3 regions of the Ensifer sp. LBL genome follow, and region 3 is predicted to be linked to each of the others. Evidence: predicted binding sites of a transcription regulator. Region 3 holds the regulator's gene; each other region holds the start of a gene.

Region 1 (2,250 bases), on a different contig from region 3:
CATGGACCGTTCCGGCCCGGCCGACCTGTTACCTTAGTAACTGACGCTCGCTTCGCCTCCCGATAGTTTTCAAGCGTTGACACAGCGAGGAACGACCGCCGCACGTTCCGTTCCTCGCACCGCAAGACCCTTCCGCCTCTGTCCCCCGGGCGGAATGAAATGTTGGATACGACGGGCAGCCAGAATGCTGCCCGGACAGAAATCTTCCAAACAAGGTCATTTGAGAGCCGCTTGGAGGTGCCGTCCCCTAAGGGACTGGCACCTTTAATTTTTCGCGCGGGAACCGGCGTTACCGCCTGGCTTCGACAGCGACCCAGGCCGGAACGAGTTCGGTCGAAAGCTTGCGGACTGAGCGGACATTTGTCATCGCATCCAGGCCCACCTTGCCACGGGCGGCCGCAAGCGCGTCGTTCTTGCGCAGGAGAAATCCCGTCTCCAGCGGCTTTCCACGCCCGGTCAGCCGGCGGAAGAAAGGCTTGCGGTGCAGTCTCGATCCGGAGAAACGGGCCGGTGCCTTGTTCATCGACACGTACTCGGCCAACTCATCGATCCAGCGGCCGATCGGGCGCGCGCCCGGCTCCAGCAACATCAGCCATTCGCCGCGCGCCGAGCCCACCACATCGGCGAGATCCCAATCCCGGCAGAAACGGCATCCGGCGGCATCGGCCACGTCGGACGAACCGTCCTTCGAGCCGTGATCGAGGATGATCACATCGCTGACCAGGCCTTCCACGGCGCCCGCCACCAACACAGCAAGCGTCTGTGCCAGTTCGGCCTCGTTGTCGCGGGTTTCCATGATGATCGTGAGCATGGTTTCTCGTAACGCATCGGCACGGCAATTGCTACATCCGGGACACGGCCCGCAGCGGCGCCTTGATCGGCAAATTCGAAACTCCAATTTTGTTCTTGAATTGTTCCTCCATTCGAGATAGGAAAATTGTCAGAACAAAACGGGATCAAATATCTGATTCCGGGGAGATTCCAATGACCGAGCTGTCTCAGATCAGGCAGGGTGCGCTTGCGCCCGCCAATACGGCAGATGTGGCCGAAGCGATGATGAGCGCAACGGGCCTGCGGATCGATATCGATCGCCGTCGCGGGCGCGGCGCCGGGATCAACATGTCCGGCCGCTTCGAACCGCGCAGCCGCGAGACGTTCGACGACGGCTGGGAAAGCCTGGAGGATCTGCCGCCCTTCAAGACCGAAGTTCAGGTCGAGAAGCCGCGCACGGTGATCACCAGGAACGAGTCGCCTGACATCTCCTTCGACCGCTCGATCAATCCCTATCGCGGCTGCGAGCACGGCTGCATCTATTGTTTCGCCCGCCCCACACACGCCTATATGGGCCTCTCGGCCGGCCTCGACTTCGAGGCGAAGCTGTTTGCCAAGCCGGACGCACCGCGGCTTCTGGAGCGCGAGCTGGCGCGGCAGGACTACAGGGTGCGGCCGATCGCGATCGGCACCAACACCGACCCCTACCAGCCGATCGAGAAGGAGTGGCGGGTCATGCGCCAGATCCTCGAGGTGCTGCGGGATGCCAACCATCCAGTCATGATCGTCACCAAATCGGCGATGGTCACGCGCGACATCGATATCCTAGCACCGATGGCGGAAAAAGGGCTGGTGCGCGTCGGCATCTCCGTCACGACGCTCGACCGGAAGCTGGCCCGCACGATGGAGCCGCGTGCCTCGACCCCGAGCAAGCGGCTGGAGGCGATCCGCATGCTCGCCGAAGCGGGCATCCCGGCCGGAGTTCTCGTTTCGCCGATCATTCCGGCGCTGAACGACCACGAGATCGAGCGCGTGCTCGAAGGTGCAAGGACGGCCGGAGCAACCGAAGCAAGCTATGTGCTGCTACGGCTGCCGCTCGAGGTCAGCCCGCTCTTTCGCGACTGGCTGCTGCGCAATTATCCGGACCGCTACCGGCACGTCATGTCCCTCATCCGCTCCATGCGGGGCGGCAAGGACTATGACGCCGAGTTCGGCAAGCGCATGAAGGGCGCCGGCCCCTATGCGTGGCAGATCGGCCGCCGCTTCGACCTGGCAGTCAAGCGTCTCGGCTTCAACCCGACGCGCCGGCAACTGCGGGACGATCTCTTCGTGCCGCCGCTTGGAACGGGGGTGCAGCTCTCGCTTCTTTGACGGCTTTCCGATGTCTCGGTAACCGTCGCTACCCGTAATGGCGCACGGTGAGAGATGATCGCCCCGCCCCGCCAGGCAAGACCGATGGCGGGCGCCTGAGACCATATA
Region 2 (2,250 bases), on a different contig from region 3:
CCATCTCGGTCGACGGATCGGCGCTGCCGCCGACGAGATGGATGGGGAGGTCTTTCTTCAGCCGCGCCAGCCGCTCGGGCCGGGGGCCATCGAAGGACAGCCGGAAGAGGTCGAGCCAGAGCGAGACGGTGGCATCGAAGCCGCACAGCGGGTCGGCGGCATATTTCGCGACCTCGGCATCGTCGCGCGACAGCCAGTCGAGATCGGTCTTGCGATCCTTGATCGCGCCGCCCCACATGCCGAAGGTGAGCTTGGTCAGGAGCGGGCTCGGCACGTCAGATCCCTTGAGCGCCTTTTCGACCTTCAGGATCGCCTGCCCGCCGCGGCCGGCAAGGCCCGGGCGGAAGTTGGAGTTCCAGACGGCGAGCGCATCGTATAGGCCGGGATCGGTCTCGGCGGCGTTGAGCGCAATCAACCCGCCCATGGAATGGCCAAAGAGGATGACCGGCAGACCCGGATGGGCGGCGGTCGCGATCGCGCGAATGGCGCGGATATCGGCAAACACCTTGTCGAGGCCGTCGCGGTTGGAGAACATGCCGAGCGGCGCGTCGGGCGCGCGCGTTGCGCCGTGGCCGCGATGGTCGTGGGCATAGACGTGGAAGCCGTGTGCTGCCATCGCTTCGGCAAAGCGAGCATAACGACCGGAATGTTCACTTAGGCCATGGCTCAAGAGAAGAATGCCGCGGGCATGGGCGGTCGCCGGCACGTGGCGCCAGCTCAAGCTGGCACCGGTCGGGCTCTGATGCGTCTTCACCTGCCCGAACATCTCTACTCCCGGAAACAATCGACAGACCTCAGCGATTTCAAATCGATTTGCACGGCAAAGGCAATCGCCCCTTGTTGATCGTTGCGCATGAGGTCACAAGCGATTTGACGGCAAGCGCATTAGGAGTTGCAATTTTCCCGTTTTGAGCGATATTCGTTCCTGTTTTGTTTTCGCGGAGGATGCCATGATGAGTTTCTTTAAAGCGATGTCGGGTTCTGTGGCGGGCATCGTGGCCGCGTTGGTGCTGCTGCTTGCACCCGCCGCCTTTGCTGCCGGTGAGGAAGGCGCGGATCAAGGGGCTGGCGACGGGACTGCGAGCCGAACCCAATATGTATTGGCGGTCAGCTGGCAGCCCGGTTTCTGCGAGACGCGGCCGCAACGCAAGGAGTGCGAGAGCCAGACGGCGGAACGCTTCGATGCCACCAACCTCTCGCTGCACGGCCTGTGGCCGCTGCGCAAGAGCTATTGCGGGGTCGCGGCCGAGGTGCGGGCGACCGACCGCAAGGGCAGTTGGCTGGAGTTGCCGAAGCTTGCCATGGCCGACGACACAGCGGCGCGGCTGCTCATCGCCATGCCGGGCGTGCAGTCCGGTCTCGACCGGCACCAATGGCTGCGAAGCGGCACCTGCCAGAGCGGCTCGGTCGACGATTATTTCTCCGTGCAACTGCGCATGCTGGAAGAGCTCAACCGCTCGGCGGTCGGCGCACTTTTCCGCCAGCGCGTCGGCGCGGAACTCGATGAGGCGACGATCAAGCAGGCCTTCGACCAGAGCTTTGGCGCCGGCGCCGGCGACCGGGTGCGCATGCGCTGCCAGACGGTTCAGGGCCGCAGCATCATCACCGGGCTGACGATCGGGCTCACCGGCGACGTCATGAAGGCGGCGAGCCTCGGGCCGCTGATCCAGGCGGCGGGGCCGACCGAATTCAAGTGCGCCAAGGGTATCGCCGATACCGCCGGTCGCGGGTAGGGCGTTTCGCCCGGTTGGGCATGTCAGCGCTTAAGGTGCGGCCTTCACAGAGCCGGCCTGTGGCGCCTCCCGGTGCGGCATGCCGGGCTTGCCGATTGGGATGTTCGTTTTGGGATAGGCGGGGGCGGATGCCTTTGATCATTGCCCCCTTCCACTAATTCGCCTACATAGCGGGCAAATTTCCTTATCCCTGCGGAGCATTCCCTCATGGCACGTCAGTTCATCTATCATATGGCCGGGCTTAATAAGTCCTACGGCGCGAAGAAGGTTCTCGAGAACGTTCATCTGTCGTTCTACCCGGACGCCAAGATCGGTATCCTCGGCCCGAACGGCGCCGGTAAGTCGACCGTGCTCAGGATCATGGCCGGCCTCGACAAGGAATTCACCGGCGAGGCCTGGGTGGCCGAAGGCGCCACGGTCGGCTACCTGCCGCAGGAGCCGCAGCTCGATCCGACGAAGACGGTGCTTGAAAACGCCATGGAAGGCGTTGCCAAGAAGAAGGCGATCGTCGACCGCT
Region 3 (2,250 bases):
GCAGCGCGGGTCGTTTCGCGACCCCACGTCCGCGCAAGCCACGTCTCCTATGCCTCCGTCGGATCTTATCGCTTCGGTGAAATCGGTAGAGGGGGAACGATGACTCCGCTGAGATCAGCCGCATCGGTAGCGTCCGTCAACATTAAGAACGGAGGCAATGGCATCAATGAAAAAGAGACTGATCCTGACGGCGTTGGCGTGTTTTGCGGCGACCGCTATTGAGGCGCACGCTGACGACCTGGTTTTCCAGCTGAAGAACAACACCAGCGTGGTACTGACGAACTTCTATACGTCACCGGTCGGCGTCAATGAGTGGGAAGACGATGTTTTCGGTCGGCAGGTCCTGAACCCCGGCGAGAGCATGGAGATCACCATTGCCGACGGGCGGGACGTCTGCAAATACGACATGCGATTCGAATTCGAGGAGGGCTCGGCCCTCGATACGACCGAGGACACGCAGGATCTCTGCGAGCTCGGAGAATATACGATCCACGAATAGACGATCTGGATTTCACCCGAAATGGAAAGAGCCTCGCCAATTGCCTTGGCGAGGCTCTTTTTTGATCCGGTGTTCTGCCTGCAGCTCAATGGTAGCGGCGGATCAGCCCGACAAGCTTGCCCTGGATCTTCACGCGATCCGGTCCGAAGATGCGCGTCTCGTAGGCGGGGTTGGCGGCTTCGAGCGCAATCGACGCGCCCTTGCGACGGAAGCGCTTCAGCGTCGCTTCCTCGTCGTCCACGAGCGCCACGATGATGTCGCCGGGATTGGCCGAGTTGCCGTTGCGGATGATCACCGTGTCGCCATCGAAGATGCCGGCCTCGATCATCGAATCGCCCTTCACTTCAAGGGCGTAATGTTCGCCGCTGCCGATCATGTCGAGCGGCACGGTGATGTCATGGGTGTTGTTCTGGATTGCCGAGATCGGAACGCCGGCAGCGATGCGCCCCATCACCGGGACGGAAACTGACGTGCTTTCGGCAACTGGGGCGGGCTTCGGCGCGGCAGGAGCGGCCGCCGGCGGCTTTCCAAGGCTGCCTTCGATCACGCTCGGCGAGAAGCCTCTGCGCGGCTGCTGCTGGCCGGCGGCGTAGGCTTCCGGAAGCTTGATGACTTCGAGCGCGCGCGCCCGGTTCGGCAGCCGGCGAATGAAGCCGCGTTCTTCGAGCGCGGTGATCAAACGGTGGATGCCGGACTTCGACGCCAGGTCGAGCGCATCCTTCATTTCATCGAATGACGGCGGTACGCCCGACTCCTTCATGCGTTCGTGAATGAACAGAAGCAATTCCTGTTGCTTGCGGGTCAGCATGGCACGTCGCTCCAGAGGCGTGAAACAAATCAAGAACAGACACTATCTGTTCCATATGTGTTCCGCAAGTGCCTAAAATTCCGTGAATTCAGGCAATTGGCCGCTTCTGCGGGTGTCGATCGGTCACTTTTGCGGGAGCAGGGCGCCTATCGGCGACGGTGCGTGCCAAAAACGCGCCGGCAGGCACCAGTCGCGCAGCTGATTCGAGCGAATCACGGGGCTCTATGAGGAGAGATTTAGGTCGCTTGCGAGGTCGAGCAGGCGTCCTCGAACTCCTTCACCGTCTCTGCGCTGTTGTCTTCCGGAAGCACCGCGTCGGCCGCGTCGGTCGCGACGGGCGTGTCGCCGTCATAAACGAAGGACTGGATGTAGAACGCCAGCGCGCCCTTCCACACGTTGCGTCCATCGATCTGGTGGCACGGCACGGCCCGTTCGAAATCGGTCTGGAGTTCATCCACCGTCGCAGCGCTGAGCTTGACGTCAGGCATATTGGGCGATGCGACTATCGAAGCGAGAAGCAGGGCGGCAAGCACGGGGAACGTCCACTTGATGAAGGGGTGGCACTACAGGGTGGGAAACGATGTGAACCGTGCTTTCGTTCCGAAGTCCAGCAAGCATGGCGATCACTCTGCCGTGTTCAACAGCTCTTTGCCTGCAGGCTGTGTCTGATTTGCGCCAGCCGCTGCACCTCGAGTTCATCTTGACCGTTCCTCTTGCGACGGGCGAAGAACGCACCGGCACTATCGGCTCTGGGGCCGGGGGTGGGGGATGCGCAAAAATCCCTGCGAGGAAGGGGCTTCACCGTCTCGACAGGAGGTCAAAAAAAGATAACTTTGCGTGGAAAGTGGGGTAATTGCATGCGTAGATTGTCGTTGGTGGTGCTCGGTCTGTTGCTCACGGCCGGAGCGGCGTCTGCTGAAGAAGGGCGTTCGAACATCTGGAA

The links. Region 3 encodes LexA, which represses DNA repair genes until DNA is damaged. Its sites were predicted from a motif close to TGTTCNNNNTGTGTTCNG; they were not measured.
Region 1: a site for LexA is predicted at 902-919, ahead of OKW20_RS02940 (PA0069 family radical SAM protein). Genes of this name have one in related genera too.
Region 2: a site for LexA is predicted at 921-938, ahead of OKW20_RS18325 (ribonuclease T2). Genes of this name have one in related genera too.

What each region holds. Positions count from the first base shown of each region.
Region 1 covers NZ_JBNDJY010000001.1:599,497-601,746, forward strand. Annotated here, with positions in the region: gene OKW20_RS02935 (glycosyl transferase) at 290-811, opposite strand; gene OKW20_RS02940 (PA0069 family radical SAM protein) at 985-2,142, shown strand.
Region 2 covers NZ_JBNDJY010000004.1:507,178-509,427, forward strand. Annotated here, with positions in the region: gene OKW20_RS18320 (alpha/beta fold hydrolase) at 1-766, opposite strand, end outside; gene OKW20_RS18325 (ribonuclease T2) at 951-1,733, shown strand; gene ettA (energy-dependent translational throttle protein EttA) at 1,941-2,250, shown strand, end outside.
Region 3 covers NZ_JBNDJY010000003.1:537,326-539,575, reverse strand. Annotated here, with positions in the region: gene OKW20_RS14220 (hypothetical protein) at 167-499, shown strand; gene lexA (transcriptional repressor LexA) at 585-1,307, opposite strand; gene OKW20_RS14210 (hypothetical protein) at 1,544-1,795, opposite strand; gene OKW20_RS14205 (hypothetical protein) at 2,069-2,250, shown strand, end outside.